DNA from 3 places in the Citrobacter koseri ATCC BAA-895 genome. Region 1 is predicted to be linked to each of the others. Evidence: predicted binding sites of a transcription regulator. Region 1 holds the regulator's gene; each other region holds the start of a gene.

Evidence for each region. The regulator LexA, encoded in region 1, represses DNA repair genes until DNA is damaged. The targets are predictions, from matches to a motif close to TNCTGTATGTACATACAGNA.
Region 2: the regulator LexA is predicted to act here: its motif matches at 2,462-2,481, upstream of metR (HTH-type transcriptional regulator MetR).
Region 3: the regulator LexA is predicted to act here: its motif matches at 1,869-1,888, upstream of rmuC (DNA recombination protein RmuC).

The regions. Positions count from the first base shown of each region.
Region 1 is NC_009792.1:3,601,206-3,611,295, forward strand. It holds gene dinF (MATE family efflux transporter DinF) at 1-1,126, opposite strand, end outside; gene lexA (transcriptional repressor LexA) at 1,422-2,030, opposite strand; gene CKO_RS16555 (diacylglycerol kinase) at 2,154-2,522, opposite strand; gene plsB (glycerol-3-phosphate 1-O-acyltransferase PlsB) at 2,693-5,113, shown strand; gene ubiA (4-hydroxybenzoate octaprenyltransferase) at 5,205-6,074, opposite strand; gene ubiC (chorismate lyase) at 6,087-6,584, opposite strand; gene malM (maltose operon protein MalM) at 6,766-7,707, opposite strand; gene CKO_RS16580 (maltoporin) at 7,862-9,214, opposite strand; gene malK (maltose/maltodextrin ABC transporter ATP-binding protein MalK) at 9,348-10,090, opposite strand, start outside.
Region 2 is NC_009792.1:153,522-163,611, reverse strand. It holds gene metE (5-methyltetrahydropteroyltriglutamate--homocysteine S-methyltransferase) at 3-2,264, opposite strand; gene metR (HTH-type transcriptional regulator MetR) at 2,513-3,466, shown strand; gene CKO_RS00765 (carboxylate/amino acid/amine transporter) at 3,354-4,253, opposite strand; gene yigL (sugar/pyridoxal phosphate phosphatase YigL) at 4,334-5,134, opposite strand; gene pldB (lysophospholipase L2) at 5,178-6,170, opposite strand; gene rhtB (homoserine/homoserine lactone efflux protein) at 6,282-6,902, shown strand; gene rhtC (threonine export protein RhtC) at 6,945-7,565, opposite strand; gene recQ (ATP-dependent DNA helicase RecQ) at 7,629-9,458, opposite strand; gene pldA (phospholipase A) at 9,549-10,090, opposite strand, start outside.
Region 3 is NC_009792.1:163,744-173,833, forward strand. It holds gene CKO_RS00780 (dienelactone hydrolase family protein) at 1-772, opposite strand, end outside; gene udp (uridine phosphorylase) at 1,031-1,792, shown strand; gene rmuC (DNA recombination protein RmuC) at 1,932-3,359, shown strand; gene ubiE (bifunctional demethylmenaquinone methyltransferase/2-methoxy-6-polyprenyl-1,4-benzoquinol methylase UbiE) at 3,454-4,209, shown strand; gene ubiJ (ubiquinone biosynthesis protein UbiJ) at 4,223-4,828, shown strand; gene ubiB (ubiquinone biosynthesis regulatory protein kinase UbiB) at 4,825-6,465, shown strand; gene tatA (Sec-independent protein translocase subunit TatA) at 6,539-6,805, shown strand; gene tatB (Sec-independent protein translocase protein TatB) at 6,809-7,357, shown strand; gene tatC (Sec-independent protein translocase subunit TatC) at 7,360-8,139, shown strand; gene tatD (3'-5' ssDNA/RNA exonuclease TatD) at 8,181-8,963, shown strand; gene rfaH (transcription/translation regulatory transformer protein RfaH) at 8,971-9,459, opposite strand; gene ubiD (4-hydroxy-3-polyprenylbenzoate decarboxylase) at 9,703-10,090, shown strand, end outside.

The DNA of each region.
Region 1 (10,090 bases):
CGATAAACATACCGTCCAGCAAATAGCACCAGACGCCCACCAACGGCAGAATCACCTGCCAGATAAGATAGCGATCGGCCAGAAGCTGAATCTGCGGCAGCGAAGTCAGCAGTGCGATGATGTACTCACCCGCCAGCACATAAACCAGCGCAAACAGCAGCGCCACAATTCCCGACTGGCGACACGCCGCCCGCCATACGTCCAGTAGCTGGCTGCCGTCCCGCGCGCCATAAGCCTGACCCGAATGGGCTTCTACCGCATAGGCAAAGCCGTCCAGCGCATAGGCAGTAAAGGTCAGCAACGTCATAAGAACGGCATTCACCGCAATGATATCGCTTCCCATACGGGCGCCCAGTACCGTGATTGCGCCAAAACAGAGTTGCAGCAGCAGCGAACGCAGCATGATGTCGCGATTAAGCGCCAGCAAACGACGGAAGTTCCCGCGCCAGGCCTGTTTCAACATACCGGGAGAGACACCGCGCAAACGAAGGACTTTGCGTACCATCAGCAGACCAATTAACAGCGTGGCATATTCAGCGATGACCGTCGCCAGCGCAGCCCCCTGCACGTTCATGTGCAGCCCCATAACCAGCCACAGGTCGAGAACGATGTTCAGGATATTCCCGACAATCAGCAGGATAACCGGCGCACGGGCGTACTGAACGCCAAGCAGCCAACCAAGCAAAACCAGATTCGCCAGAGATGCCGGGGCACTCAGCCAGCGGATCGCCAGAAAGCGTCTTGCCTGCTCCAGCACCGCTTCGCTACCGCCAACGATATGCAATGCCAGATCGATAATCGGCGTGCGCAGCAGCGCAATCAGCGCCCCCGCGCTCAGCGCCAGGATGAGTGGTTGCACCAACGCTCTCGCCAGCGCTTGCGGATTTTTCGCGCCAAAGGCCTGCGCCGTTAACCCGGTAGTGCTCATGCGTAAGAAGAGCAACAGCATGAAAAGGAAGCTGGTTGCGGTTGCGCCAATGGCAACACCACCCAGATAGACGGGGCTATCGAGATGACCAATAACAGCCGTATCCACCAGACCCAGTAAGGGAACGGTGATGTTGGAAAAAATCATGGGTAAGGCGAGGTGCCAGAGTGCTTTGTCAGAGGATGTGAAGAAAGGCATGCAGATGAGCCTGAGAAAAAGTCAAATAAACCAATCGATTAATCGCCGGATGGCGGCATAAATGCCTTATCCGGCCTACGGTACTATGGGTACATTTGCTGGATGGCGGCGTAAACGCCTTATCCGGCCTACGGTACTACGGGTACATTTGCCGGATGGCGGCATAAACGCCGTATCCGGCCTACGGTACTATGGGCACATTTGCCAGATGGCGGCATAAACGCCTTATCCGGCCTACGGGGATATTTGTAGGCCTGATAAGCGCAGCGCCATCAGGCGTTGTGCCAGCGCCTGATTACAGCCATTCACCGTTACGGATAACGCCTACCGCCAGTCCTTCGATGGTGAAGCTCTGCTCACGCAGGTCAACCACAATCGGTTTAAATTCGCTATTTTCTGGCAAAAGTTCAACTTTATTGCCCTGTTTTTTCAGGCGTTTTACCGTGACTTCATCGTCAATACGCGCCACAACCACCTGGCCGTTACGGACATCCTGGGTTTTATGCACTGCCAGCAGATCGCCGTCCATAATTCCGATATCTTTCATCGACATGCCGCTAACACGCAGCAGAAAATCAGCATTGGGTTTAAACAGCGAAGGATCGACCTGATAATGGCCTTCGATATGCTGCTGCGCCAGCAGCGGTTCACCGGCGGCGACGCGACCGACCAGCGGCAACCCTTCTTCTTCGTCCAGAAGCAGGCGAATACCGCGCGATGCGCCGGAAACAATTTCAATCACCCCTTTACGCGCCAGCGCTTTCAGGTGTTCTTCAGCGGCGTTTGGGGAACGGAACCCCAAACGCTGCGCGATCTCCGCACGCGTTGGTGGCATACCTGTCTGGCTGATGTGATCCCGAATGAGATCAAACACCTCTTGCTGCCTGGCCGTTAACGCTTTCATTCCGCCCCCTGGGTGTATATACAGTTATGCTGTGAGTATATACAGCTAAAGGTGATTTTGGAACCATAAACTGCGCAGAAAACAGGAGTTTTATACCGTTATGGAATCTTTATCGAAAAAACCTTAGCGGAAATGTGACCATAGCAGGAGACCCCAGGTCATCAGCGCGACGAAAATAGACAGCAGCACCGCCGCAGACCCCATGTCCTTCGCGCGACCGGAGAGTTCATGGTATTCAGAGCCAATACGGTCAACAACAGCTTCAATGGCGCTGTTAAGGATTTCAACAATCATCACCAGCATCACAGAACCAATCAGCAGTACGCGAGTAATGGCATCCACATCCAGCCAGCAGGCAATCAGCACACCTGCCAGCACGGCGATGCTTTCCTGGCGAAACGCCGCTTCGTTGACCCATGCGGCGCGAAAACCTTTCCAGGAATAGCCTGCGGCTTTAATGATTCGGGTGAATCCAGTGGTATTATTGGCCATTAAAAGAACCTTTTTGCATTATTAGCGTCAATGAAATTATATCGTTGGCCCGTATGATTCGGGCGACGGCAACGCAGCGCGAAGTATGACGGGATACACCAGAAATTCACCAGACTTTCTGATATCCTTGCAGCGCATTTGCATTATTAACCAGAGGCTTTACATCGTTTATGTCCGGCTGGCCACGAATTTACTACAAATTACTGAATTTACCATTAAGCGTGCTGGTAAAAAGCAAGTCTATTCCGGCAGATCCTGCCCCGGAGTTGGGGCTTGATACATCGCGCCCTATTATGTACGTATTGCCGTACAACTCCAAAGCAGACCTGCTGACGCTGCGCGCCCAGTGTCTGGCGCACGATCTTCCCGACCCGCTGGAGCCGCTGGAGATCGACGGAACGCTGCTGCCGCGTTATGTCTTTATTCACGGCGGGCCGCGTGTCTTCACCTATTACACGCCAAAAGAAGAGTCCATTAAGCTTTTCCACAACTATCTCGATCTCCACCGCAGCAATCCCGATCTGGATGTGCAAATGGTGCCGGTATCGGTGATGTTTGGCCGCTCTCCGGGGCGCGAAAAAGGAGAAGATAACCCGCCTTTACGTATGCTGAACGGCGTGCAGAAATTCTTTGCCGTCTCCTGGCTGGGACGCGACAGCTTTGTTCGTTTCTCGCCGTCCGTGTCTTTGCGCCGGATGGCTGACGAACACGGCACTGACAAGACAATCGCGCAGAAACTGGCGCGCGTGGCGCGTATGCACTTCGCCCGTCAACGTCTGGCGGCGGTCGGGCCGCGTCTGCCAGCCCGTCAGGATCTGTTTAACAAGCTGCTGGCTTCAAAAGCCATCGCTCGCGCCGTGGAAGATGAAGCGCGCAGCAAAAAAATCTCCCATGAAAAGGCGCAGCAAAACGCCATTGCGCTGATGGAAGAGATTGCCGCCAACTTCTCCTACGAGATGATCCGTCTGACCGACCGTATTCTGGGCTTTACCTGGAACCGTCTTTATCAGGGGATTAACGTCCATAACGCCGAGCGCGTTCGTCAGTTGGCGCACGACGGGCATGAAATTGTCTATGTGCCCTGCCACCGCAGCCATATGGACTATATGCTGCTTTCCTACGTGCTGTATCACCAGGGGCTGGTGCCGCCGCATATCGCTGCGGGCATCAACCTGAACTTCTGGCCGGCGGGTCCGATTTTCCGCCGTCTGGGCGCGTTCTTTATTCGTCGTACCTTCAAGGGCAACAAGCTCTACTCCACCGTTTTCCGTGAATACCTGGGCGAGCTGTTCAGCCGTGGTTACTCAGTCGAATATTTCGTCGAAGGCGGTCGATCGCGTACCGGTCGTCTGCTCGACCCGAAAACCGGCACGCTGTCGATGACCATTCAGGCGATGTTGCGCGGCGGCACGCGTCCTATCACGCTGGTGCCGATCTACATCGGCTATGAGCATGTGATGGAAGTGGGCACTTACGCCAAAGAGTTGCGTGGCGCGACGAAAGAGAAAGAGAGCCTGCCGCAGATGCTGCGCGGTTTAAGCAAACTGCGTAATCTGGGCCAGGGCTACGTCAACTTTGGCGAACCGATGCCATTGATGACTTACCTCAACCAGCATGTGCCGGAGTGGCGTGAATCCATCGATCCTATCGAGTCTATCCGCCCGGCCTGGCTGACACCGACGGTGAATAACATTGCCGCCGATCTGATGGTGCGCATTAACAACGCCGGTGCAGCCAACGCCATGAACCTGTGCTGCACCGCGCTACTGGCTTCCCGCCAGCGCTCTCTGACCCGTGAGCAGCTGACTGAACAGCTCGACTGCTATCTGAGTCTGCTGCGCAACGTGCCGTACGCGGCGGATTCTACGGTTCCTGCGCAGAGCGCCAGTGAACTGATCGACCACGCCTTGCAGATGAACAAGTTTGAGGTCGAGAAAGACACCATCGGCGATATCATCATTCTGCCGCGCGAGCAGGCCGTGTTGATGACCTACTATCGCAACAACATCGCGCATATGCTGGTTCTGCCTTCCCTGATGGCGGCCATCATTACCCAGCACCGCCACATCTCGCGTGACGCGCTGATGCAGCATGTTGACGTGCTCTATCCGATGCTGAAAGCGGAACTGTTCCTGCGTTGGGAACACGATGAGCTTGCCAGCGTGATTGACGCGCTGAGCAGTGAGATGCAACGTCAGGGGCTGATCGCCGTACAGAACGATGAGCTGCATATCAATCCGGCACATTCTCGCACGCTGCAACTGCTGGCGGCTGGCGCGCGCGAAACGCTGCAACGCTATGCCATCACCTTCTGGCTGTTGAGCGCGAATCCGTCGATCAACCGTGGTACGCTGGAAAAAGAGAGCCGCACGGTCGCGCAACGTCTTTCCGTTCTGCACGGCATTAACGCGCCGGAGTTCTTCGATAAAGCGGTGTTCAGTTCTCTGGTGCTGACTCTGCGTGATGAGAAATACATCAGCGATACCGGAGACGCCGAGCCTGAGCAGACGATGAAGGTGTATCAGATGTTGGCCGATTTGATCACGTCGGATGTGCGTCTGACCATTGAGAGCGCAACGCAGGGCGAGTGACAATAAAAAGCCGGGTGGCGGCTTCGCCCTACCCGGCCTACATTCTGCGCAATATGTTATGTAGGCCCGGTAAGCGCTACCGGGCTTTTTTTCAACCAACGTAACTCATCGCCAGCCCTAAAAACAGCACCAGGCCGACGTAGTTATTGTTCATAAACGCTTTAAAACAGGCTTCACGTTCGCGCCCGACAATCAGTTTCTGCTGATACACAAACAGCGCGCCAGCCACCAGCACCGACCAGTAATACCCCCAGCCCAGCCCGTTCAGCCAGCCAATCAGCGCCATTAGCGCCAGCACCGCAATCTGCAAAATCCCGATAATAAGTTTGTCATGTCGCCCGAACAGAATGGCCGTCGATTTAATGCCGATTTTCAGATCGTCGTCCCGGTCAACCATCGCGTACTGCGTGTCGTAGGCTACCGCCCAGAGGATATTGGCCAGGAACATCAGCCAGCAGCTCAGCGGCACGGACTCACTCACCGCCGCAAACGCCATAGGAATAGACCAGCCAAACGCCGCGCCCAGCACAACCTGCGGCAAATGGGTGTAACGCTTCATGAAGGGATAGACCCACGCCAGCGCCAGCGCCGCAATCGACAGCAGAATGGTCATCGTATTCAGCGTTAACACCAGCAGGAAGGAGAGCGCTACCAGTACGACAAACAGCGTGCGCGCCTCTTTCTCCGTGACCGCCCCGCTGGGCAACGGTCGGTTGGCCGTGCGTTTCACATGTCCATCAAACTTACGATCGGCATAATCGTTGACCACGCAACCGGCGGCGCGCATTAACCAGACCCCGGCGACAAACACCGCCAGAATCCACAGTTGCGGTACTCCCGGCGTCGCTACCCACAGCGCCCATAATGTCGGCCAGAGCAGCAGTAAGGCGCCGATTGGCTTATCCGTACGCATCAGGCGGTGAAACGCCAACAGCTTATTCTGCGTCAGACTCCACTCCATTTTGTTTTCCTCTTAATACAACGGTGATGCGGGCAAAAACAGCTCGGTAAGCATCAGCGGCTTACCGCTCAGACGCAGGCGGGAACGACGCCCCCACAGTGCGGCATCACGACCAATCTCAATAAAATCTCGGGTCAACGTTGATGATGTAAACAGGTAGCGCCCTAACGGCGTTTTTCCCAGATTTTGTAAGGCCAGCTCAGGGCCGCACAACGTTGATTCAGGCACGACGGTACGCCCGGCAAGCCAGGGTTCGCCGTCTGCACATAACAAAATTTCACGTAACCAGTAGCGGGATTCGACCGGTAGCAGCGCCACCTCTTCAGCCACTTCATGTGGACCAACAAACGCTTCCCGAAGCAATGTCACGCTTACCCGTTTCCCTTCTTGCTCAAAACGTTTGGTCATGGAATCTTCCAGAAGTAACCAGTCGAGCAACCGGGAATCCAGCGCAGGAATCTCTTTAAAATAGCGCAGCGCACGCAGTTGCGTTAACGCAGGGTGTGACATGCCGTACTCTCCGTTTCATAACGTAAAGGCATTGTATCGCAGAAAAGAGATTACGGGAGGCGTAAACATAATTAAGTGATCGGTTGCGCAACAGAAGTGTAACAACTCGCATGGAATGCTAAAAAAAAGGTGCGCCAGGAGACGCACCAGTTGTTGCAAAATCAGCAATGTGGGGAGACGCTTACCCCTTGCCTTTTACACTGCTGATAAACGTGGAACGGGCAGATGTCGATCCCAGGCGTTCGGCTTCATCAAGCAGTTTCAGAGCTTTATCAACGTCACCTTTCGCTACCGCGTCCTTAATCGCATTGTTGAAGTAGCTTTCCGTGTCGTTCAGCATTGGCTCGCTTTTCTTCGCCGGGGCAGGCGCTGGCGCGGCAACGGCTGGTGCGGTATAGGCGGTCGCCGGTGCCGCAGTATTGCCGACGGTGACCGGTCCCGGACCGGAAGAACCAAACAGCGGGCCAACCAGTACGCTGGAGCTGCTGTTGGTTTTCACTTTCAGTTTCAGCAGGCCATCAGTCGTGTGGCGCGCGATCGGATCGGGAATATCCGGGACGGCATTACCCACGCCTTTCGCATACGCTTTTGCCGGGTCAAGCAGCGTGGTGGTCTGCTGGAGATCGTTATTGGTGGTAAACACCAGAACGTACAGCTTCTGCTGGCCCAGCGCAGGCGTCAGACGCATCACCCCTTCCAGACGATCCGCGCTCATCACGCCGGGGGCCTGGTAGGTAAAGTAGCTGCTGGGGAAAAACGCTGAAGGCGTCAGGTTCTGGTCGAGAATCAGCACGTTCGGTGCAAATACGCTGGTTTGTTTGTTAACTTCGCTGCTCAATGTCAGCGTGAGCTCACCGATGTTCGCCGGTACGCTATACGCGGCAACCGGGCCTGTAATACCGGCGACGTCAAGCCGCTGACCACCGGTAGAAAGCTGTGTGGACTGCGTACTGGACTGGTCGACAGGCGTCCAGGTGAGTTGTTGTAGTGCGGCGGTCGGAATCGCAGGCGCTGCGCTGGTGTTTTGCGGAACATAGTTTACATCCGCCAGGCTGATGCCTGGTGCGCTTGCCAGCAACCCCGCCGATAAACAAAGGGCGACGAGACTTTTCTTCATTTTCATTGTTATCACCTCAGATAGCACGGGTTCAGCGGTGGCCAGGCAATAGCGCGCTAAACCGCGAGAAACGGTGCAGATAATGCCGGATAGCGGCTACGCCTTATCCGGCCTGCATCTCGTTACCGGGGGACTTGCGCCCCCCTCGTTATGTCACGTATTACCACCAGATTTCCATCTGGGCGCCGAAGGACCACTCATCGTTGTCGCCACGGCTGGTTGTGTTGAAGCCGGAGTTATTCGATGCGGCATAACGCAATGTGTTATCGCCATCTTTGATATAGCCCCATTTCTCATCCCACTTCGCGTAGGTTGCGAAGAGACGGATGGCCGGGCGGGACCAGATGCTGTCGCCAGCCTGCCATTGTTGCGCCAGGGTGATTTTGTACTGGTTGTTGCGATCGCCAGTCTGCTGAGATTTGACGTTGTCGTAACCGACTTCCAGCAGGGTGCTCATGATCGGCGTCCATTTGAACATCGGACGAACGCCTACGGTCCACCAGTCAGTACCCAGATCGTTATCCAGGTCCTGTTTCTGGAACATACCGACGTACATCAGGTCCCAACGGTCGCCCAGAGAGATCGCCCCGTGGTCCAGAATACGCCACAGCTTACCGTTGTTATTGACGTAACGATCGACATAATGGAGCTGATCGTCGCCTTCGCCGATATCAAAAGTCGAGCCGTAAGAACCCTGAGGAATACCTTTACCCTGCGTGGTCATCGCGTCAGTGGCGTACTGAACCACAAACTTGTTGTAGCCCTTCAGCATGCTCTGGGTATGTTCAGCAGTGAACATCCAGCCGTCTTTAGATGCGCCGTCAGCCAGACGATAATCGTCAGTGGTGTTTGCACGACCATAGTCGACACCCAGTTCCAGCACGCCGTCCGGGTTCGTTTCCAGACCGGCTAAACGCACGTCGAAGACGTCGTTGGCGGTGTCTTTAGAAGAGTTGTAAATATCCTGGCTGCTGAAGGTGTAGGAACCACCGGCTTCCTGAGAGCGGGTCGCTGCCAGAGACAGTTTACCGAAGCCCAGGTCGATGTTTTCGATACCCGCACCAGGACCAGAAATATCCCAGTAGTAGAAGTCGATCATGTGAACGTCATGACGCTGATAGAAGCGCTTACCCGCCCAGATGGTGGAGCCTGGCAGCCAGTCAATCAGGTTTTTACCCTGCACGTTGGCTTCACGGAACGCCGGATCGGTTGCTTCCCAGTCATTCTGTTGCGCTACGGAGTAGGCCACGTTAGTGTCGAAATAGAAGCTCTTGTCGCCTTCTTTCCACACTTCCTGACCCAGTTTCAATTCCGCATAGGTTTCACATTCGTTACCAAGACGGTATTTACTTTGAGCGCCAGTTGCCTGGAAACATTGTTGTTCGCCGCCACTACCCGTCCAGCCGATACCGGAACGAGCATAACCATGAAAATCCACTGCCATTGCCTGAGCAGACATAACGCCTGCTGCGACGGCAACCGCCAGAGGAAGTTTGCGCAGAGTAATCATTATTCTATCTCCTGAGATCATTGCTTTTCTTTAAACGCGTCCCCTTTCGGACTGCCTCTTTGTTGGCGGTGTTTTTTCACTTGCCGCCTTGATGCATCCTCGAATGGTTTTGCGTTTTGTTTTTTTAATGGGGACCTTAAACGCCCGGCTCCTTATGCAGCCGACGGCATGCGGAACCATCTTCACGGAACAGATGGCAACGCTCTGGCGGCAGACCGATAGCGAATGTGGCACCCTCTTCTACCAACACCACGTCGTTCTGGCGGTAAACCAGGTTTTGACGAATGGCGGGGATCTGGATATGAATTTGTGTTTCGTGACCAAGTTGTTCGACGACCTGAACCTCGCCTTCCAGGGTGACATCGGCGATGTCGCTGGGCAGCAGATGCTCTGGACGAATACCTAACGACATATTTGCCCCGACCTGAACGCCGTTGCTTTCTACCGGCAGCCAGACGTTCTGGCGGTTCGGCAGCTCAACCTGCACCTGCTCGATAGCGGTCGCGGTGACTTTCACCGGCAGGAAGTTCATTTTCGGGGAACCGATAAAGCCCGCGACGAAGCGATCCGCCGGATAGTGGTACAGCTCCAGCGGCTTACCGACCTGCGCCACGCGGCCGGCATCCAGTACCACGATTTTGTCGGCCAGCGTCATCGCTTCGACCTGATCGTGGGTGACGTAAATCATCGTGCGGCCCAGACGCTTATGCAGGCGGGAGATTTCGATACGCATCTGCACGCGCAGAGCGGCATCAAGGTTAGACAGCGGCTCATCAAGCAGGAACACGCGCGGTTCCGCCACCAGCGTGCGGCCTATCGCCACGCGCTGGCGCTGGCCGCCGGAGAGCGCTTTCGGCTTGCGCTCCAGCAGGTGCGCCA
Region 2 (10,090 bases), 1.3 Mb from region 1:
AATTATGCCTGACGCAGATTCTGCGCAGCTTTAACCATGTTCGCCAGCGCGGCGCGGGTTTCCGGCCAGCCGCGGGTTTTCAGGCCGCAGTCCGGGTTCACCCACAGACGTTCCGCCGGAATACGCTGAGCGGCTTTATTCAGCAGGGCTTCAATCCACTCGACGCTCGGTACGTTCGGCGAGTGAATGTCGTAGACGCCCGGCCCGATTTCGTTCGGGTATTCAAATTCTTCGAACGACTCCAGCAGCTCCATATCAGAGCGCGACGTTTCAATGGTAATCACGTCCGCATCCAGCGCCGCGATAGAATCCATGATGTCATTGAACTCGCAGTAACACATGTGGGTATGGATCTGGGTATCATCCTTCGCCACCGCAGCGTTGATACGGAAGGCTTCCACACCCCATTGCAAGTAAGCATCCCAGTCGCTGCGACGCAGCGGCAACCCTTCACGCAGTGCCGGTTCATCAATCTGAATGATGCCGATTCCCGCCGCTTCCAGATCGGCAACCTCATCACGCAGCGCCAGCGCAATCTGTTTAGCGATGGTTTCACGGCTCACATCTTCACGCGGGAATGACCAGCAGAGGATCGTCACCGGGCCGGTCAGCATCCCTTTCACCGGTTTATCAGTCAGGGACTGCGCGTATTTCGCCCACTCCACGGTGATCGGTTCCGGGCGGCTGACATCGCCAATGACGACCGGCGGTTTCACGCAGCGAGAGCCATAGCTCTGCACCCAGCCATTCTGGGTGAAAACAAAACCATCCAGATGCTCACCGAAGTACTCCACCATGTCGTTACGCTCGGCTTCACCGTGTACCAGTACGTCTAAACCTAAACGCTCCTGCTCAACGATCGCCTGTTTGATGTGTTCAGCGATGCCGGTACGGTAGTGATTCGCATCAAGGTTGCCCTTTTTGAAGTCCAGACGCAGGCCGCGGATTTCCGTCGTCTGCGGGAATGAGCCGATCGTGGTGGTCGGCCATGACGGCAGGTTAAAACGGTTACGCTGCGCCTGGGCACGTGCGGCATAAGGGCTGGCACGCTGGCTGTCCTGGGCGGTAATCGCCGCCAGACGTTTCTCCACCGCCGCGTTGTGCACGCGGGTGGAGTGGCGACGAGCCTGAATCGGCGCGCTCCACGCTTCAAGTTTTGCCGTGTCGCCGCTGTTCAGCGCATCGCGCAGCAGCGCCAGCTCACCGCATTTTTGCAGCGCGAAAGCAAACCAGCTCTTCACTTCCGCATCCAGACGGGTTTCGACGCTCAGGTCGATCGGGCTGTGCAGCAGAGAGCAGGACGAGGCCACCCACAGGTCGCGTTTGCCGACAATGTCCTTAATTTGCGCATATTTTTCCGTAAGATCGGCGCGCCAGACGTTGCGACCGTTAACCAGCCCCGCAGACAGCAGCCAGTCAGACGGCAAACGCTTGTGCAGTTCGGCAACGTCATCTTTACCGTGTACCAGATCAACGTGCAGACCCTGTACCGGCAGCGCGGCGATGGTATCCAGATTCGGCGTGACGCCTTCAAAATAGGTCGTCAGCAGCAGCTTCACCTGGCCTTGCAGCGCATCATACGCAGGCTTGTAAGCATCCAGCCATTCCTGCGGCAGTTCCAGCACCAGCGCAGGTTCATCAATCTGTACCCATTCAACGCCGCGTTTCGCCAGCTCGGTCAGTACCTGTTTGTAGACCGGCAGAATGTCGTTCAGCAGGCTCAGACGGTCGAACGACTCCCCCTTCACTTTACCCAGCCACAGGTAGGTTACCGGCCCCAGCAGTACCGGTTTCACCTTGTGACCCAGCGCCAGCGCTTCGTCCACTTCATCCAGAAGCTGAGTCCAGGTCAGTTTAAACTGCTGGCCCTTCACAAACTCCGGCACCATGTAGTGATAGTTGGTGTTAAACCATTTGGTCATTTCCGCCGCCGCAGCCGGTTCACCGGTCGGCGCGCGACCGCGGCCAATGCGGAACAGAGTGTCGATATCCACCGAGCCGTCGCTGTTCTGATGACGAGCCGGTACATTGCCCAGCAACAGGCTGGTGGTCAGAACATGGTCGTACCAGGCGAAATCGCCCACCGGCAGCAGGTCGATGCCCGCCTGCTTTTGTTGATCCCAGTGGCGCGCACGCAGTTCACGTCCAGTTGCCAGCAGGTCTTCACGGGTGGCGTTGCCCGCCCAGTAGCTCTCTTGCGCTTTTTTTAGCTCACGACGCAGGCCAACGCGAGGAAAACCGAGGGTGTGATTGCGGATTGTCATGTTTATTCCTCTCTTATTTCATTGAATCTGAATAAAAAACTCTAAATAGTTCGGCTTGCAGGAAGGCGGCAACGATGCGCATCCCCAGAAGCTTACTGAAGTAAGTGACTGGGGTAAGCGAGGAAGCCAACGCATCTGCAAGTCGAAATATGACGAGTTTTAGACGTCCAGATGTTTACACATCTATAATTGGCAGGTACTGTATATTCCTCAAGCGCAATTTACTCATGCCGAAGTGAAGGACTTTCATGATCGAGATTAAACACCTGAAAACGCTCCAGGCGTTGCGGAATAGCGGTTCGCTGGCGGCTGCGGCGGCTACGCTGCACCAGACCCAATCCGCCTTGTCTCACCAGTTCAGCGATCTGGAACAGCGCCTTGGCTTCCGGTTATTTGTCCGTAAGAGTCAGCCGCTGCGTTTTACGCCACAGGGGGAAATTCTCCTGCAACTGGCAAACCAGGTACTGCCGCAGATTAGCCGCGCCCTACAGGCCTGTAACGAACCACAGCAGACCCGATTACGCATTGCGATTGAATGTCATAGCTGTATTCAGTGGCTGACCCCGGCGCTGGAAAACTTCCACGCCAGGTGGCCGCAGGTTGAGATGGATTTCAAATCCGGCGTGACGTTTGATCCCCAGCCCGCGCTGCAACAGGGGGAGCTGGATCTGGTGATGACATCAGACATCCTGCCGCGCAGCGGGCTGCACTATTCGCCGATGTTCGATTTTGAAGTACGACTGGTGCTGGCGCCCGATCATCCGCTGGCCAGTAAGACGCAGATTACGCCGGAAGATTTAGCCAGCGAGACGCTGTTGATCTATCCGGTACAGCGCAGCCGACTGGATGTCTGGCGGCATTTCCTGCAACCCGCCGGCATCAGCCCGTCACTGAAAAACGTGGATAACACCCTGCTGCTGATTCAGATGGTCGCCGCCAGAATGGGCATTGCCGCCCTGCCACACTGGGTAGTGGAGAGTTTCGAACGCCAGGGGCTGGTCGTCACCAAAACCCTGGGCGACGGCTTATGGAGCCGCCTCTACGCTGCGGTGCGCGATGGCGAGCAGCGTCAGGCGGTGACTGAAGCGTTTATTCGCTCGGCGCGGAACCACGCATGCGACCATCTGCCGTTTGTACGGAGCGCGGAGCGACCCACTTCCGATGTACCCACAGGGAAGCCAGTATCACAAGCGCGCCTGTAATAAAACTCGGCCAGTGGGGCTGTTGATGCCAGATCGCCAGATTAACCAACAGTCCCGCAGGCACATGCATATTGTTCATGATGCCTAACGTACCGGCATCCACCTGGGTCGCGCCATAGTTCCACATGAAGTAGCCGATGCCCGACGCCGCCACGCCCAGGAAGATCAGAATGCTCCACTGTAGCGTCGTTTCCGGCATATTCTGCGCGTTCCCCAGCATAGACCAGGCGACAACGGCCACCAGAAACGCCCCAACGTAAAACCAGGCGAACGCGTTATGCTGCGGCATAGGCCGGGTTTCCATCAGACGCTTGTAGCCCACCATCCCGATGGCAAAACTGATATTGGAAAGCTGTACCAGTAGTAACCCCGTCCAGAAATGATCGGTAACCTGGTCGTAACGAATAATCCCAGCGCCGATGACCGCCAGCAACGCGCTGAAGGCATAACCCCAGCGCAGGCGACGCTTGCTCATCAAATCATAAATCAGCGTGATATAAAGCGGCGTGAGGACGGTAAACAGCAGCAGTTCGGAGACCGTCAGATAGAGATAGGCGCGGAAACTCAGCATATACATAATGCCAAGCTGCATCGCCCCCACCAGCATATACAGGCCAATGGTTTTTACGCTATGCCCACGGGTACGCAGAAATGGGAGAAACACCAGCGCTGCCAGCCCAACACGCACCAGCACCGCAAAATAGCTATCAACATGACCCGCGAGATACTCGCCGAACAGGCTAAAGGAGAAGGCCCACAGGATAGTGGTAATGATGAGTAGCGCCACAATGGATGTCTCTTTGAATAAAGGGCACCCATTGTAGCGGGGAGTTTAGTTGACAACTGGTCAACTAAAGAGCAATCGCATTACCGCAAAAAGAGCTTACGCAGATAATGCGGTACGGCATCGTCGGCATTGATGCCAATGATTTCCAGACCCGGATGCAGATCTTTCAGGCGCTGATGGGCATTGCCCATAATGCAGCCTTTCCCCGCCATCGAGAGCATTTCCGCGTCGTTCATGCCATCGCCAAACGCAATGCAATCCTGCAATTTGTAGCCCATCGCTTTCGAGACGGCTTCCAGCGCATGCCCTTTCGACACGCCTCCCGCCATCACTTCCAGACAGGTCAGCGTAGAGAAACTGACGTTCACGCGATCGCCCCAACGTGCGTTAATCGCCTGCTCCAGCGGCAGTAGTTTTTCATGCGCATCGCTGGTGAAGAACACTTTGCTGACCCCTTCAGGCTCCAGCATCGCCGGTTCGAACAGCGAATAGTGAAATACCGCTTCTTTGAAGAAACGCATTTCATCCGGGCGGTGGCGGTTCATAAACCACTCGTCATCGCGATAGACGTTAGTCACGATATCCGGGCTTGCATTCACTACGCCAAACAGATCGCTGGCGATGTCGCGGTCAAGGTTGTGGGTGAACACCAGGTTCCCGTCGGTGTCATGCACGCGCGCGCCGTTGGAGGTAATCATGTAAGACTTAATCTCAAGATTATCGCGGATTTGCCCCACATCGACGTGGTGACGGCCAGTCGCGAACACAAAATTCACGCCACAGGCGGTCAATAATTTCAGCGTCTCTTTCGCGTAAGGGGACAACGTGTGATCGGGAGAGAGCAGCGTACCATCTAAATCAGACGCAACAACCTGATACATAAGAAAATTAAACCTCAAGGCAAAGCGGTTTCCGCTGGATGAATTAGTTATGCCTGTCGAAAAATTCGACAATGGCGTTAAGCGCGACTGAGCGCATTGCGTCCTTTTCAAAAAGGATCTCATGGTACGCGCCTTTTATGACAAGCGGTCGCTCTCCCTCTACGGGATGGCCCGCTGCGGCGCGGATTTCACAAAAACGGTCATGCGCGCGGTTATCCACCACACGCTCTTCTTCAGCCTGAACGAGTAGCACAGGGGTTGCGTCATCACCCGCCCCCGCCAGAGCCTGCTCACCGGCCAGAATACCTTCACGCACCCAGTGGTAAGTCGGCCCCCCGACGCGCAGCCGGGGCTCATCGGCATAGAAACGTAAATTGCGCCGATAGCGCTGCCGACTGTGCGTTAGCACATTCATACTAAAAGGCAGCGCTCGCCAGCGCCCGGTGCCAATGGCATACCCTTCACGGATTCGCTGATGCCCCTCGGCCCAGTCAAGAATGTGGCGCACCATCCACTCCGGTAAGCGCATCACGATACCAAACATCGGCGCGCAAAGCGCGATGGCATCACACTGGACGGCGTTGCGTTGCAGGAACAGCGTGGCGATAGCGCCCCCCATAGAGTGCGCCAGAATATAGCGTTTCCGCCACGGCCCCGATTGCACTTCCTGCTGCCAGAATGCGGTTAAGTCATCGACATAATCGTTAAAATTGACCACATGACCACGGTGCGTATCCGACAGCAAACGCCCGGAGCGCCCTTGCCCACGGTGGTCGATGATGAGGACATCAAAACCAAGATGGAACAGGTCATACGCCAGTTCGGCATACTTTACGTAGCTTTCAATGCGACCTGGACAGATGACGATGACACGATCGTTTTTCTGTGCGTGAAAGCGGACAAAGTGTACGGGAACGTCGTCCACGCCCGTGAATTCTGCTTCTTCCCGCTGACGCCAGAAATCTGTCAGTGGCCCCATAGAAAAAGCAGCGAACGCGTTTTCTCTCGTTTCCCAGTCCTTTTGCTGCTGAAACATCGGGTATCCAGCCTCGTTTACCAGGTAAAAATCGTTTTCTTTATGATGCCTGACACAATACAGCGACAGTAGGGTATTGTGGCATAAAAACAGACAATCAGGGAGTTCCTCATGACCTTCGAATGGTGGTTCGCTTATCTGCTGACATCCATTATTTTGAGCCTTTCTCCCGGCTCCGGCGCCATCAATACCATGACCACGGCAATCAGCCACAGCTATCGCGGCGCAACGGCGTCTATTGCGGGTTTGCAGACCGGGCTTGGCATTCACATCGTACTGGTTGGCGTGGGCCTGGGGACGCTGTTTTCACGTTCCGTCGTCGCATTCGAAGTCCTGAAATGGGCGGGCGCCGCTTATCTGATCTGGCTGGGTATCCAGCAATGGCGTGCCGCAGGCGCTATCGATCTCAACACGCTGGCGCACGCGCAGTCCCGAAGCCGTCTGTTCAGGCGCGCGGTATTTGTAAACCTGACCAACCCAAAGAGCATTGTTTTTCTCGCCGCGCTATTTCCGCAGTTTATCAAGCCGCAGGAGCCGCAGCTGATGCAGTACGTCGTGCTCGGCATCACAACCATTGTCGTTGATATCATTGTGATGATCGGTTACGCGACGCTGGCGACACGTATCGCAGGCTGGATTAAAGGGCCGAAGCAAATGAAGGCGTTGAATAAGGTATTTGGTTCGCTGTTTATGCTGGTGGGTGCGCTGCTGGCGTCCGCAAGGCATGCCTGAGAAATTGCCGGATGGCGCTAACGCTTATCCGGCCTACGATAATTAACGCGAAATAATCAGGTGAATGCCGAAACCGGCAAACAACGCACCGGCAAAGCCGTCGATCCACTTCGCCAGACGCTGATAACCGCGACGCATTTTCGGTAGCGCGAACAGGCTGGCGACCACGGTAAACCAGGCCAGCGTTTCCACGATAATCAACGCGAAAATACCCCAGCGCGCGGCTACGCCGACGTTATCGCCAACGAACAGTGAAAAGACCGATCCGAAATAGATGATCGCTTTCGGGTTCGCCAGGTTCGTCAGCAAACCTTTCACAAAGCTACGACCGCTTTGCGCCAGTTCAATCTGCGGCGCAGGCGCGGCGACGTCCTGTTTTTTTAGCGCGCCACGCAACATCTGATAGCCCATCCAGCACAGGTACAAACCACCACCCACCATAATGATGGTATGCAGCCAGGCCATTTTCTCGATAATCAGATGCAGGCCGAGCAACGCAACGCCCGCCCAAACCATGACGCCGCAGGTAATACCCAGCACGCCCATCATCGCTTCCTTGCGTGAGCGGCTCACGGCGGTTTGAGAGACAAAGAAAAAGTCCGGTCCAGGACTCATTAACGCAACGATATGCACCATCGCTACGGTGAGAAATAGCATCAACATAAAAATGACTCGCGGGGGAATAGTTTACCGAGTCACCATCCTGGCACTTTTTTACCTGGCTGACTACTCTTCGTCGTCACCATCGACATGCGCGCGGATCAGCGCCATAAACTCTTTACCGAAACGCTCCAGCTTGCGCATGCCGACGCCGTTAACGCTCAGCATTTCACTCGGCGAAACCGGCATCTGTTCGGCCATTTCAATCAGCGTCGCATCGTTAAAGACGACATACGGCGGGATATTCTCTTCATCGGCAATGGCCTTACGCAATTTGCGCAGTTTGGCGAACAGTTTGCGATCGTAATTGCCGCCGAAAGATTTCTGCATCACTCGCGGCTTCAACGCGACGATACGCGGCACGGCAAGCTGCAACGGCACTTCGCCACGCAGCACCGGACGCGCCGCTTCGGTTAACTGCAACGCCGAATGTTGGGCAATATTCTGCGTAACCATACCCAGATGAATAAGCTGACGAATCACGCTGACCCAGTGCTCATGGCTCTGATCGCGACCAATGCCGTACACCGGCAATTTGTCATGAGCTAAATCGCGGATACGCTGATTGTTCGCGCCGCGCAATACTTCCACCACATAGCCCATACCAAAACGCTGATTAACGCGATAAATCGTCGACAGGGCTTTACGCGCATCCATCAGGCCGTCGTACTGTTTTGGCGGGTCGAGGCAAATATCGCAGTTGCCGCAGGGTTCCTGCCGCCCTTCGCCAAAGTAGTTCAGCAGCACCAGACGACGACAGGTCTGCGCTTCGGCAAACGCCCCCATCGCGTTCAGTTTATGCCGTTCAATATCCTGTAGCTGCCCGGCGGGTTTCTCCTCCAGACAGCGGCGCAGCCACGCCATATCAGCCGGATCGTAGAACAGCATCGCCTCTGCGGGCAGGCCGTCACGCCCGGCGCGGCCGGTTTCCTGATAGTAGGATTCAATGTTACGGGGAATATCGAAATGCACCACAAAACGCACGTTAGGTTTGTTAATGCCCATACCAAATGCGACGGTCGCCACGACGATTTGCAGATCGTCGCGCTGGAACTTCTCCTGCACATCGGCGCGCACGTTATTTTCAAGACCGGCATGATACGCCGCCGCGCTGATGCCGCGACTTTGCAGACGTGCGGCGGTGTCCTCCACCTTCGCCCGACTGTTACAGTAGATGATACCGGACTTGCCGCGCTGTTCCTGCACATAGCGCATCAGCTGATCGAGCGGCTTAAATTTCTCCATCAGCATGTAGCGGATGTTCGGACGGTCAAAGCTGCTGATCTGGATTAACGGATCGTTCAGCCCCAGCAGGCGAACAATATCCAGTCGGGTGGTGTCATCTGCGGTGGCGGTCAACGCCATAAACGGCAGGGAAGGAAAACGCTGGCGGAGCTGACCGAGCGCGGCGTATTCCGGGCGGAAGTCATGCCCCCACTGCGAGATACAGTGCGCTTCATCGACGGCCAGTAAGACCGGATTCCAGTGCGCCAGATGCTCAAGGAAGTTATCCAGCATCAGGCGCTCCGGCGCAATATACAGCAGGCGAACCTGCCCGGTTCGGCAACCGGCCATCACCTCATGCTGCTGTTCACGGCTCTGCGTCGAGTTCAGGCACGCCGCCGCCACGCCGTTTGCCAGCAACTGGTCGACCTGATCTTTCATCAGGGAGATAAGCGGCGAAACGACAACGGTGAGTCCGTTAAGCAGTAAGGCTGGAATCTGGTAACACAGGGATTTGCCGCCGCCGGTCGGCATGACAACCAGGCAATCACGACCCGAGACGACCGTCTCAATGATCTCTTCCTGGCCTGGGCGAAACTGTTGGTAGCCAAAGGTTTCCTGTAAAACCTGTTTAGCCCCCAATTCCAGATTCAACACTTCCGCCTGCGCCACATTAACCCCGTTTGCCTGAAATAAAAACAGGCGCTATTTTCAGCGCCTGCGAAAGAAACTGCAATGTTTTAAACACAATCATTGCGCAGATCAGAATATGTCATTCAGCATAACACCCACGCCGACACGCGTCTGATTAAAGTTATAGTCGATTAACGATTCGCCATAGCCACTGTATACCTGGGTATAGAGGCGCACATGTTTCGTCATCGGGTAACTTAACCCCACTTCCGCCCCGCCGTAACCGGTATTCCAGTTGTACTGGCCTTTAGCGCTCAGCACCGCATCTCCCAGGTGATAGCCGATTTTAAGCTGATAGTAGCCCATATATTTAGTGATATCGGGGTTATCGCCGGTGCCGCCAACGACGTACCACGGTTTCACTTCCATCAGCCAGTTACCGTTTTGCGCCATCAGACGCGTATACAGGCGGTTCCAGCTCCGCGAAGTCGGATCGGAACGCCCGTTGGAGTTATGGTTATACCCCATCTCCACATCGCGCAGCGTCCAGCCTGCAAAGTGGTAATCCGTGGCAAAGCCGAGGAACAACTGCGGTTCGTAGTTAGTCTCACGAAACGGCGAGGACTCTTCGCTGTTGGACAACTGCCACCAGGATTTCTGCGTGTACGACG
Region 3 (10,090 bases), 1.3 Mb from region 1:
TTCTTTGCCAGCCATCTTTCGCCGACTCTTCGTGATAGCTCGGACGATAATCCGCATTAAAAGCATGCCCTGCATCCGGGTAAACGACGATCTCCGCTTTGGCGTTTGCTGCGCGCAGCGCCTGCCGCATGGTTTCGACGGTATCCACGGGAATGCCAGTGTCCTGCCCGCCATACAGCCCCAGAACCGGCGCGTTCAGATCGGTCGCGATATCCACCGGGTGTCTGGGCGAGTTCAGGGTTTTGTCCCCGACCAGCTTTCCATACCATGCTACCGCGGCTTTTAACTGTGGATTGTGTGCTGCATACAGCCAGGTAATGCGCCCGCCCCAGCAAAAGCCGGTTATCATCAGACGATGTACATCGCCGCCGTTGCGGGAGGCCCAACTGGCGACGTGGTCCAGATCCGCCAGTACCTGAGAGTCCGGTACTTTGGCCACCAGACCGCTTAACAGCGTTGGGATATCGGCAAAATCATTCGGATCGCCTTCGCGGAAATAGAGTTCTGGTGCGATAGCCAGATACCCTTCCAGCGCCAGGCGGCGGCAAACGTCGCGAATATGTTCATGAACGCCAAAGATCTCCTGCACCACAATGACAACGGGTAACGCGCCATCGTTCACTTTTGGCCGCGCGTGCCAGGCGGGCATCTCATCACCCTGAGTAGGAATAGATGTTACGCCTGCGATAATGGCGTCATCAGGGGTGTGAACCGTTGTGGTAGCAAGGGGGGAAGCAGCAGGTGCAAAGCCAGATTGTTGTATCGTTGTCATGGTATTCTCCGTACCCTTAAGGAAATAGCGCAATGTTAAATATAGACAGCATGCAACAAATCACATTGCCTGAAACAGGCTATCTTTTGTGCAATGGTGCGCGGTATTGATATGTTTATGTGATGTAAATCACTATTTTATGGTAATTCAATGCAATTTATTTACTTCATGGTGATGAGCGTCACGAAACTATTTTTAGCTCTTCGGTAAAGTGTCTTTTTGCTTCTTCTGACAAACCCGATTCACAGAGGAGTTTTTATGTCCAAGTCTGATGTTTTTCATCTCGGCCTCACCAAAAATGATTTACAAGGGGCTACGCTGGCTATCGTCCCTGGCGACCCGGAGCGTGTGGAAAAGATCGCCGCGCTGATGGAAAAGCCGGTTAAGCTGGCATCTCATCGCGAATTCACCACCTGGCGTGCTGAGCTGGATGGTAAAGCTATCATCGTCTGCTCTACCGGTATTGGCGGCCCGTCCACCTCTATTGCGGTAGAGGAACTGGCGCAACTGGGTATTCGTACTTTCCTGCGTATCGGCACCACTGGCGCTATTCAGCCGCATATCAACGTGGGCGATGTGCTGGTCACAACCGCGTCTGTACGTCTGGACGGAGCGAGCCTGCACTTTGCGCCGATGGAGTTCCCGGCCGTCGCCGATTTTGAATGTACGACTGCGCTGGTTGAAGCGGCGAAATCCGTGGGCGCGACCACTCACGTTGGCGTTACCGCCTCTTCTGACACCTTCTATCCGGGTCAGGAACGTTACGACACCTTCTCTGGCCGCGTCGTTCGTCGTTTCAAAGGTTCTATGGAAGAGTGGCAATCGATGGGCGTCATGAACTACGAAATGGAATCCGCCACGCTGCTGACCATGTGCGCAAGCCAGGGTCTGCGTGCCGGTATGGTGGCGGGCGTTATCGTTAACCGCACTCAGCAAGAGATCCCGAATGCGGAAACGATGAAACAGACCGAAAGCCATGCGGTGAAAATTGTCGTGGAAGCAGCGCGTCGTCTGCTGTAATTCTTCCCTTCCCCACGAAAGGCCGACGCGTTCGGCCTTTTCTTTTTGCGTAGCGCCTCGCAGGAAAACCCTTTCAAACTGGACGTTTATACAGCACAATTCTATTTTGTGCGGGTAATTCCTTGATGCAGGGGGCGTGGTGGATATCACAATCATTTTGTATGCCGTGTTGGCGCTGGCGGGTGTGGGGGTAGGCTGGCTGATCGCCAGTTATCAACAGGCGCAGCATAAGGCCGAACAGCTGGCGGAACGTGAAGAGATTGTGGCGTCGCTCAGCGCTGCAAGACAGCAGGTTGCGCTAAGCGAACACTGGCGCGAGGAGTGTGAACTGCTCAATAACGAACTGCGCAATCTGCGGGACATCAACACCTCGCTGGAAGCGGATCTGCGTGAAGTCACCACGCGGCTGGAGGCCACTCAGCTGCATGCGGAAGATAAAATCCGCCAGATGATCAACAGCGAACAGCGCTTAAGCGAGCAGTTTGAGAACCTTGCCAACCGCATCTTCGAGCAGAGCAACCGCCGGGTTGATGAGCAAAACCGCCAGAGTCTGAATAGCCTGTTAACGCCGCTTCGCGAACAGCTGGATGGCTTCCGTCGCCAGGTGCAGGACAGCTTTGGTCAGGAGGCGCGTGAACGCCACACCCTGGCGCATGAGATCCGCAATCTACAACAGCTGAATGCGCAAATGACGCAGGAAGCGGTGAACCTGACGCGCGCGTTGAAAGGCGATAATAAAACCCAGGGTAACTGGGGAGAAGTAGTGCTGACGCGCGTACTTGAAGCCTCGGGTCTGCGTGAAGGTTATGAGTATGAAACCCAGGTGAGTATTGAAAATGACGCCCGCTCGCGTATGCAGCCGGATGTCATTGTGCGTCTGCCGCAAGGGAAGGATGTCGTCATCGACGCCAAAATGACGCTGGTTGCCTATGAGCGCTATTTTAACGCTGAAGATGAGTACACGCGCGAAAGCGCGTTGCAGGAGCACATCGCGTCAGTACGTAACCATATTCGCTTGCTGGGGCGCAAGGATTACCAGCAGTTGCCGGGGTTACGCACGCTCGACTATGTGCTGATGTTCATTCCTGTCGAGCCTGCGTTTTTACTGGCGCTGGACAGACAGCCCGAACTGATTACCGAAGCGCTTAAAAATAATATTATGCTGGTCAGCCCGACGACGTTGCTGGTGGCGTTGCGTACGATTGCCAACTTATGGCGCTATGAGCATCAAAGCCGTAACGCGCAGCACATCGCAGACAGAGCCAGCAAACTCTACGACAAGATGCGCTTATTTATCGATGACATGTCGTCCATCGGCCAGAGTCTGGACAAAGCGCAGGACAACTACCGGCAAGCCATGAAAAAACTCTCCTCAGGGCGTGGAAATGTGCTGGCGCAGGCGGAGGCTTTTCGTGAACTGGGGGTAGAAATCAAACGCGAGATAAATCCAGATCTGGTTGAACGTGCGACCTCGCAGGATGAAGAGTATCGTTTACGCGCGGTTCCTGAAGATCAACAGGATACGCCTTGTGCTGATGATGAGCGGGTAAATCAGCAATCGCACTAGTTCCTTCGGGGTAGCGGAGCCCGGTTGAAGGGTAGGGCAAATTGGCCCAATCTGTTACACTTCTCGAACATTTTATTGATGAGCAGGCACTGAGATGGTGGAAGATTCACAAGAAACGACGCACTTTGGCTTTCAGACCGTCGCTAAAGAGCAGAAAGCTGACATGGTGGCCCACGTTTTTCATTCTGTGGCGTCAAAGTACGATGTCATGAATGACTTGATGTCATTTGGCATTCACCGCTTGTGGAAGCGCTTCACCATCGACTGTAGCGGCGTACGTCGTGGTCAGACCGTTCTTGACCTGGCGGGCGGTACAGGCGACCTGACAGCCAAATTCTCGCGTCTGGTTGGCGAAACCGGCAACGTTATCCTGGCGGATATCAATGACTCGATGCTCAAAATGGGCCGCGAGAAGCTGCGTAACATTGGCGTGATTGGCAATGTTAAGTACGTGCAGGCCAACGCCGAAGCGCTACCTTTCCCGGATAACACATTCGATTGCATCACCATTTCGTTTGGTCTGCGTAATGTGACGGAAAAAGAGAAAGCGCTGCGCTCCATGTACCGTGTACTGAAACCGGGCGGGCGTTTGCTGGTACTTGAGTTTTCTAAACCAATTATCGAGCCGCTGAGCAAAGCGTATGACGCATATTCATTCCACATTTTGCCGCGTATTGGCTCAGTCGTGGCGAATGATGCGGACAGTTACCGCTATCTGGCGGAATCTATCCGTATGCATCCGGATCAGGACACCTTAAAAGCGATGATGCAGGACGCCGGGTTTGAAAGCGTCGATTACTACAACCTGACGGCGGGCGTTGTTGCGCTGCATCGTGGCTATAAGTTCTGACAGGAGACCGGGGATGCCTTTTACACCCTTCGTGACCGCAGGAATCGAAAATCTGCTCAATACCTTTCTGTACCGTTCACCGGCGCTGAAATCCGCCAGAGCGCGTTTGCAGGACAAGGTGCTGCGTGTGGAGCTCAAAGGATTTTCGACGCCGCTCGTATTGGTGTTCAGTGAACGCCAGGTCGATGTGCTGGGGGCATGGGAAGGCGAGGCTGATTGCACGGTCATCACACATGCCAGCGTGTTGCCTGAATTGCGCGATCGCCAGCGGCTTACCGCGCTTATTCGCAGCGGCGAGCTGGAGGTTCAGGGCGATATTCAGGTGGTACAGAATTTTGTGGCGCTGGCCGATCTGGCGGAATTCGATCCCGCAGAGCTTTTAGCGCCTTATACCGGCGATATCGCGGCGGAAGGGATCAGCAAAGTCCTGCGTGGCGGCGCTAAGTTTTTACGTCATAACATTCAGCGTCAGCAGCGTTATATCGCTGAGGCGATGACTGAAGAGTGGCGTATGGCGCCTGGGCCGCTGGAAGTGGCATGGTTTGCAGAAGAAACGGCAGCCGTTGAGCGTGCAGTAGACGCGCTGACTAAACGGCTGGAAAAACTGGAGGCCAAATGACGCCAGGTGAAGTACGGCGCCTTTATTTCATCATTCGCACCTTTTTAAGTTACGGCCTTGATGAGCTGATCCCCAAAATGCGTATCACGCTGCCGCTTCGGTTATGGCGTTACTCATTATTCTGGATGCCGAACCGGCATAAAGACAAACCGCTGGGTGAACGATTAAGGCTGGCTTTGCAGGAGCTGGGGCCGGTGTGGATCAAATTTGGTCAAATGCTTTCCACCCGTCGTGACCTTTTCCCGCCTCAGATTGCCGATCAGCTTGCGCTATTGCAGGATAAAGTCGCCCCTTTTGATGGCGCGCTGGCGAAAGCACAAATTGAAGAAGCAATGGGTGGCCTGCCTGTTGAAGAGTGGTTTGATGACTTTGACATCCAGCCATTAGCCTCTGCGTCGATTGCCCAGGTACATACCGCGCGGCTGAAGTCGAACGGTAAAGAGGTGGTGATTAAGGTTATCCGCCCGGATATTCTGCCGGTTATTAAAGCCGATTTAAAACTGATCTACCGTCTTGCCCGTTGGGTGCCGCGCCTGCTGCCGGATGGACGACGCCTTCGCCCGACCGAAGTCGTTCGCGAGTATGAAAAAACGCTGATCGATGAGCTGAATTTGCTGCGTGAATCGGCAAACGCCATCCAGCTACGGCGTAATTTCGAAAACAGCCCCATGCTGTATGTTCCCGAAGTCTATTCCGACTACTGTAGTCAGGACATGATGGTCATGGAGCGGATTTACGGCATTCCCGTTTCGGATGTGGCGACGCTGGAAAAGAACGGCACCAACATGAAGCTGCTGGCTGAGCGTGGCGTACAGGTCTTCTTTACCCAGGTGTTCCGCGACAGTTTTTTCCATGCGGATATGCACCCTGGCAATATCTTCGTCAGCTATGAGCATCCTGAAAATCCGAAATACATTGGGATTGATTGCGGCATTGTGGGGTCGCTGAACAAAGAGGATAAACGCTATCTGGCGGAGAATTTCATCGCGTTTTTTAACCGTGACTACCGCAAAGTAGCGGAACTGCATGTGGATTCAGGGTGGGTGCCACCGGATACCAATGTTGAAGAGTTTGAGTTTGCTATCCGCACCGTGTGCGAGCCTATTTTCGAAAAACCGCTGGCGGAAATCTCGTTTGGTCACGTTTTATTAAACCTTTTCAATACGGCGCGTCGATTTAACATGGAAGTCCAGCCACAGCTGGTATTGTTACAAAAGACATTGCTGTATGTTGAAGGGGTTGGACGCCAGCTCTATCCACAGTTGGATCTGTGGAAAACGGCGAAGCCGTTTCTTGAATCCTGGATTAAAGATCAGGTTGGCATTCCTGCGCTCACCAGAGCACTTAAGGAAAAAGCGCCGTTCTGGGTCGAAAAAATGCCAGAAATACCTGAACTGGTGTATGACAGTTTGCGCCAGGGCAAATATTTACAGCACAGTGTTGATAAGATTGCGCGCGAGCTTCAGGAGAATCATGTGCGTCAGGGACAATCCCGCTATTTACTGGGCATTGGCGCGACGTTGTTGTTAAGTGGGACATTCCTGCTTGTCAGCCGCCCGGAATGGGGGCTGATGCCTTGCTGGTTAATGGCCGGAGGCCTGGTCGCCTGGCTGATTGGCTGGCGTAAAACTCGCTGATTTTTTCATCGCTCAAGGCAAGTCGTGTATAATGCGACCTTAATAATTCATCATCTATCACAGAGGAACTCGTATGGGTGGTATCAGTATTTGGCAGTTGTTGATCATTGCCGTCATCGTTGTACTGCTATTTGGCACCAAAAAGCTCGGCTCCATCGGTTCCGATCTTGGCGCGTCCATTAAAGGCTTCAAAAAAGCGATGAGCGATGATGATGCGAAGCAGGATAAAACCAGTCAGGACGCTGATTTTACCGCTAAATCTATCGCTGATAAGCAAGGTGAAGCGCAAGGCGAAGCGAAGAAAGAAGACGCCAAAAGTCACGATAAAGAGCAGGTATAATTCGTGTTTGACATCGGTTTTAGCGAACTGCTGTTGGTGTTCGTGATCGGCCTCATCGTTCTGGGGCCTCAACGATTGCCGGTAGCGGTAAAAACGGTAGCGGGCTGGGTACGCGCGTTGCGATCCCTTGCGACCACGGTGCAGAATGAACTGACCCAGGAGCTGAAGCTCCAGGAGTTTCAGGACAGTCTGAAGAAGGTCGAAAAAGCGAGCCTCCAGAACCTGACTCCAGAACTGAAAGCCTCGATGGATGAACTTCGTCAGGCCGCGGAGTCGATGAAGCGTTCCTACAGCGCCAACGATCCTGAAAAAGCGAGCGATGAAGCGCATACCATCCATAATCCGGTGGTGAAGGATAACGAAGCGCAGCATGAAGGGGTTACACCTGCCGCCGCTGAAACCCAGGCCAATTCTCCTGAGCAAACACCGGAAACGGCTGATGCCGGGCAGCCTGAACAGACGGAAGCCGCTTCCGTAAACGAGATGGACGCAGAAAAGAAATCCGCCGCGACTGTTGTCGAATCCTCCCCCTCGTCGAGTGATAAATCGTAAACATGGCTGTAGATGATACCCAACCTCTTATTACGCATCTGATTGAACTGCGTAAGCGTCTGTTGAACTGCATTATTGCGGTTATTGTGATTTTTCTGGCGTTGGTCTATTTCGCCAATGACATTTATCACATGGTTGCCGCGCCGCTGATCGAACAGATGCCGCAGGGTGCGACGATGATCGCCACCGACGTGGCCTCGCCGTTTTTCACCCCTATCAAACTGACTTTCATGGTGTCGCTGATCCTGTCTGCGCCCGTGATTTTGTACCAGGTATGGGCGTTTATTGCCCCTGCGCTGTATAAGCATGAACGTCGTCTTGTCGTGCCGCTGCTGGTGTCCAGCTCGCTGCTGTTCTATATCGGTATGGCGTTCGCCTACTTTGTGGTCTTCCCGCTCGCGTTTGGTTTCCTTGCCAATACCGCGCCGCAGGGCGTACAGGTTTCTACCGATATCGCCAGTTACCTCAGCTTTGTGATGGCGTTATTTATGGCATTCGGCGTCTCTTTCGAGGTGCCCGTCGCGATTGTCCTGCTCTGCTGGATGGGGGTAACTACCCCTGAGGACTTGCGTAAGAAGCGTCCTTACGTCGTGGTTGGCGCGTTTGTCGTGGGGATGCTGCTGACGCCGCCAGATGTCTTCTCACAAACATTGCTGGCGATACCGATGTACTGCCTGTTTGAGGTTGGCGTGTTCTTCTCTCGCTTCTATGTCGGTAAACGACGTCCACGAGAAGAAGATGACGAGGCCGAGACTGAGCAGGCCGGGAAAACTGAAGAATAAACGCAACCGCCCGTCAGGGCGGTTGTTATATGGGAGGAAGCATGTTTGATATCGGCGTTAATTTAACCAGTTCGCAATTTGTGAAAGATCGCGATGACGTGGTGACGCGCGCGCTGGCGGCCGGGGTGTCGGGTATGCTTCTGACCGGAACCAATCTGCACGAAAGCCAGCAGGCGCAAAAACTGGCGCAGCGTTATGCCTGCTGCTGGTCGACGGCTGGCGTACATCCGCATGACAGCAGTCAGTGGCAATCAGAAACTGAAGACGCGATCGTCGCTCTGGCAAGACAGCCGGATGTGGTGGCGATTGGCGAATGTGGTCTGGACTTCAATCGTAATTTTTCCACGCCGCAAGAACAGGAACGTGCATTCCAGGCGCAGTTGCGCATTGCCGCTGAGTTGCAGATGCCCGTTTTTATGCACTGTCGGGATGCGCATGCGCGTTTTCTGGCGCTGCTTGAGCCGTGGCTGGATAAACTCCCGGGCGCGGTGTTGCATTGCTTTACCGGTACGCGTGAGGAGATGCAGGAGTGCATAGACAGAGGGCTTTATATCGGTATCACGGGTTGGGTCTGCGATGAACGTCGCGGTCTTGAATTGCGTGAGTTGCTGCCCTTCATCCCTGCGGAAAAACTGTTGATTGAGACCGACGCCCCCTACCTGTTGCCGCGCGATCTCACGCCTAAACCGGCTTCGCGGCGTAACGAACCGGCGCATCTGGCGCACATTCTTGCGCGCGTTGCCCACTGGCGCGGGGAAGACCCGCAATGGCTGGCGGCCACAACGGATGCCAATGTCAAAACGCTGTTTGGGATTGCCTTCTAAAGCGCGCTTAAACTTTACGAAACGCGGTGTTTTTCACGCTCTGCTTCACCTCTTTATTTAGCAGGTTAAGCAGCAGCATGGAGCGCGCTTCGCCATCCGGTTCGGTAAAAATCGCCTTCAGACCTTCAAATGCGCCTTCAGTGATAATCACGCTGTCCCCTGGGTAGGGCGTTTCGGGATCAACAACGCCTTCTGGTTTGTAGACAGAAAGCTGATGAATCACGTTGGACGGAACGGTGGCAGGGTGTGCGCCAAACCGCACGAAGTGGCTGACGCCGCGTGTGGCGTTGATCGTGGTGGTATGAATCACTTCCGGGTCGAATTCAACAAACAGATAGTTAGGAAAGAGCGGTTCGCTAACGGCGGTACGTTTGCCGCGCACCATTTTTTCCAGCGTGATCATCGGCGTCAGGCAATTTACCGCCTGTCTTTCGAGGTGTTCCTGGGCACGCTGAAGTTGCCCGCGCTTGCAGTACAGTAAATACCAGGATTGCATAATAACTCTTATCCGCTTGTCCGGGGCGCAAGCATAACAAAAGCCATGCGCTAAGTTAATTATACCCGTTGTATTTCAGGCTGCTTCTTTGTTGGCTACCTCGCCGCAACCTGAAATTCATTGAGTAGATAACCCCCGGGCTCCCCTGTACCGTCAGAGTTCACGCTAATTTAACAAAAATACAGCATCACGATGATGAACGCCGTATAATGAGGCGCTTACAAAGAGGCCACAACTGACGCCATGAAATATCACGACTTACGCGACTTCCTGACGCTGCTGGAACAGCAGGGTGAACTCAAACGCATTACGCTTGCGGTAGATCCTCATCTGGAAATGACTGAAATTGCTGACCGTACGCTGCGTGCGGGCGGGCCAGCTCTGTTGTTTGAAAATCCCAAAGGCTATGCGATGCCGGTGTTGTGCAACCTGTTTGGCACGCCCAGACGCGTCGCAATGGGTATGGGCCAGGAAGATGTCACCGCGTTGCGCGAAGTCGGCAAGCTGCTGGCGTTTCTGAAAGAGCCGGAGCCGCCGAAAGGGTTCCGTGACCTGTTTGATAAGCTGCCGCAGTTTAAGCAAGTGCTGAACATGCCGACCAAACGACTACGCGGCGCGCCGTGCCAGCAGA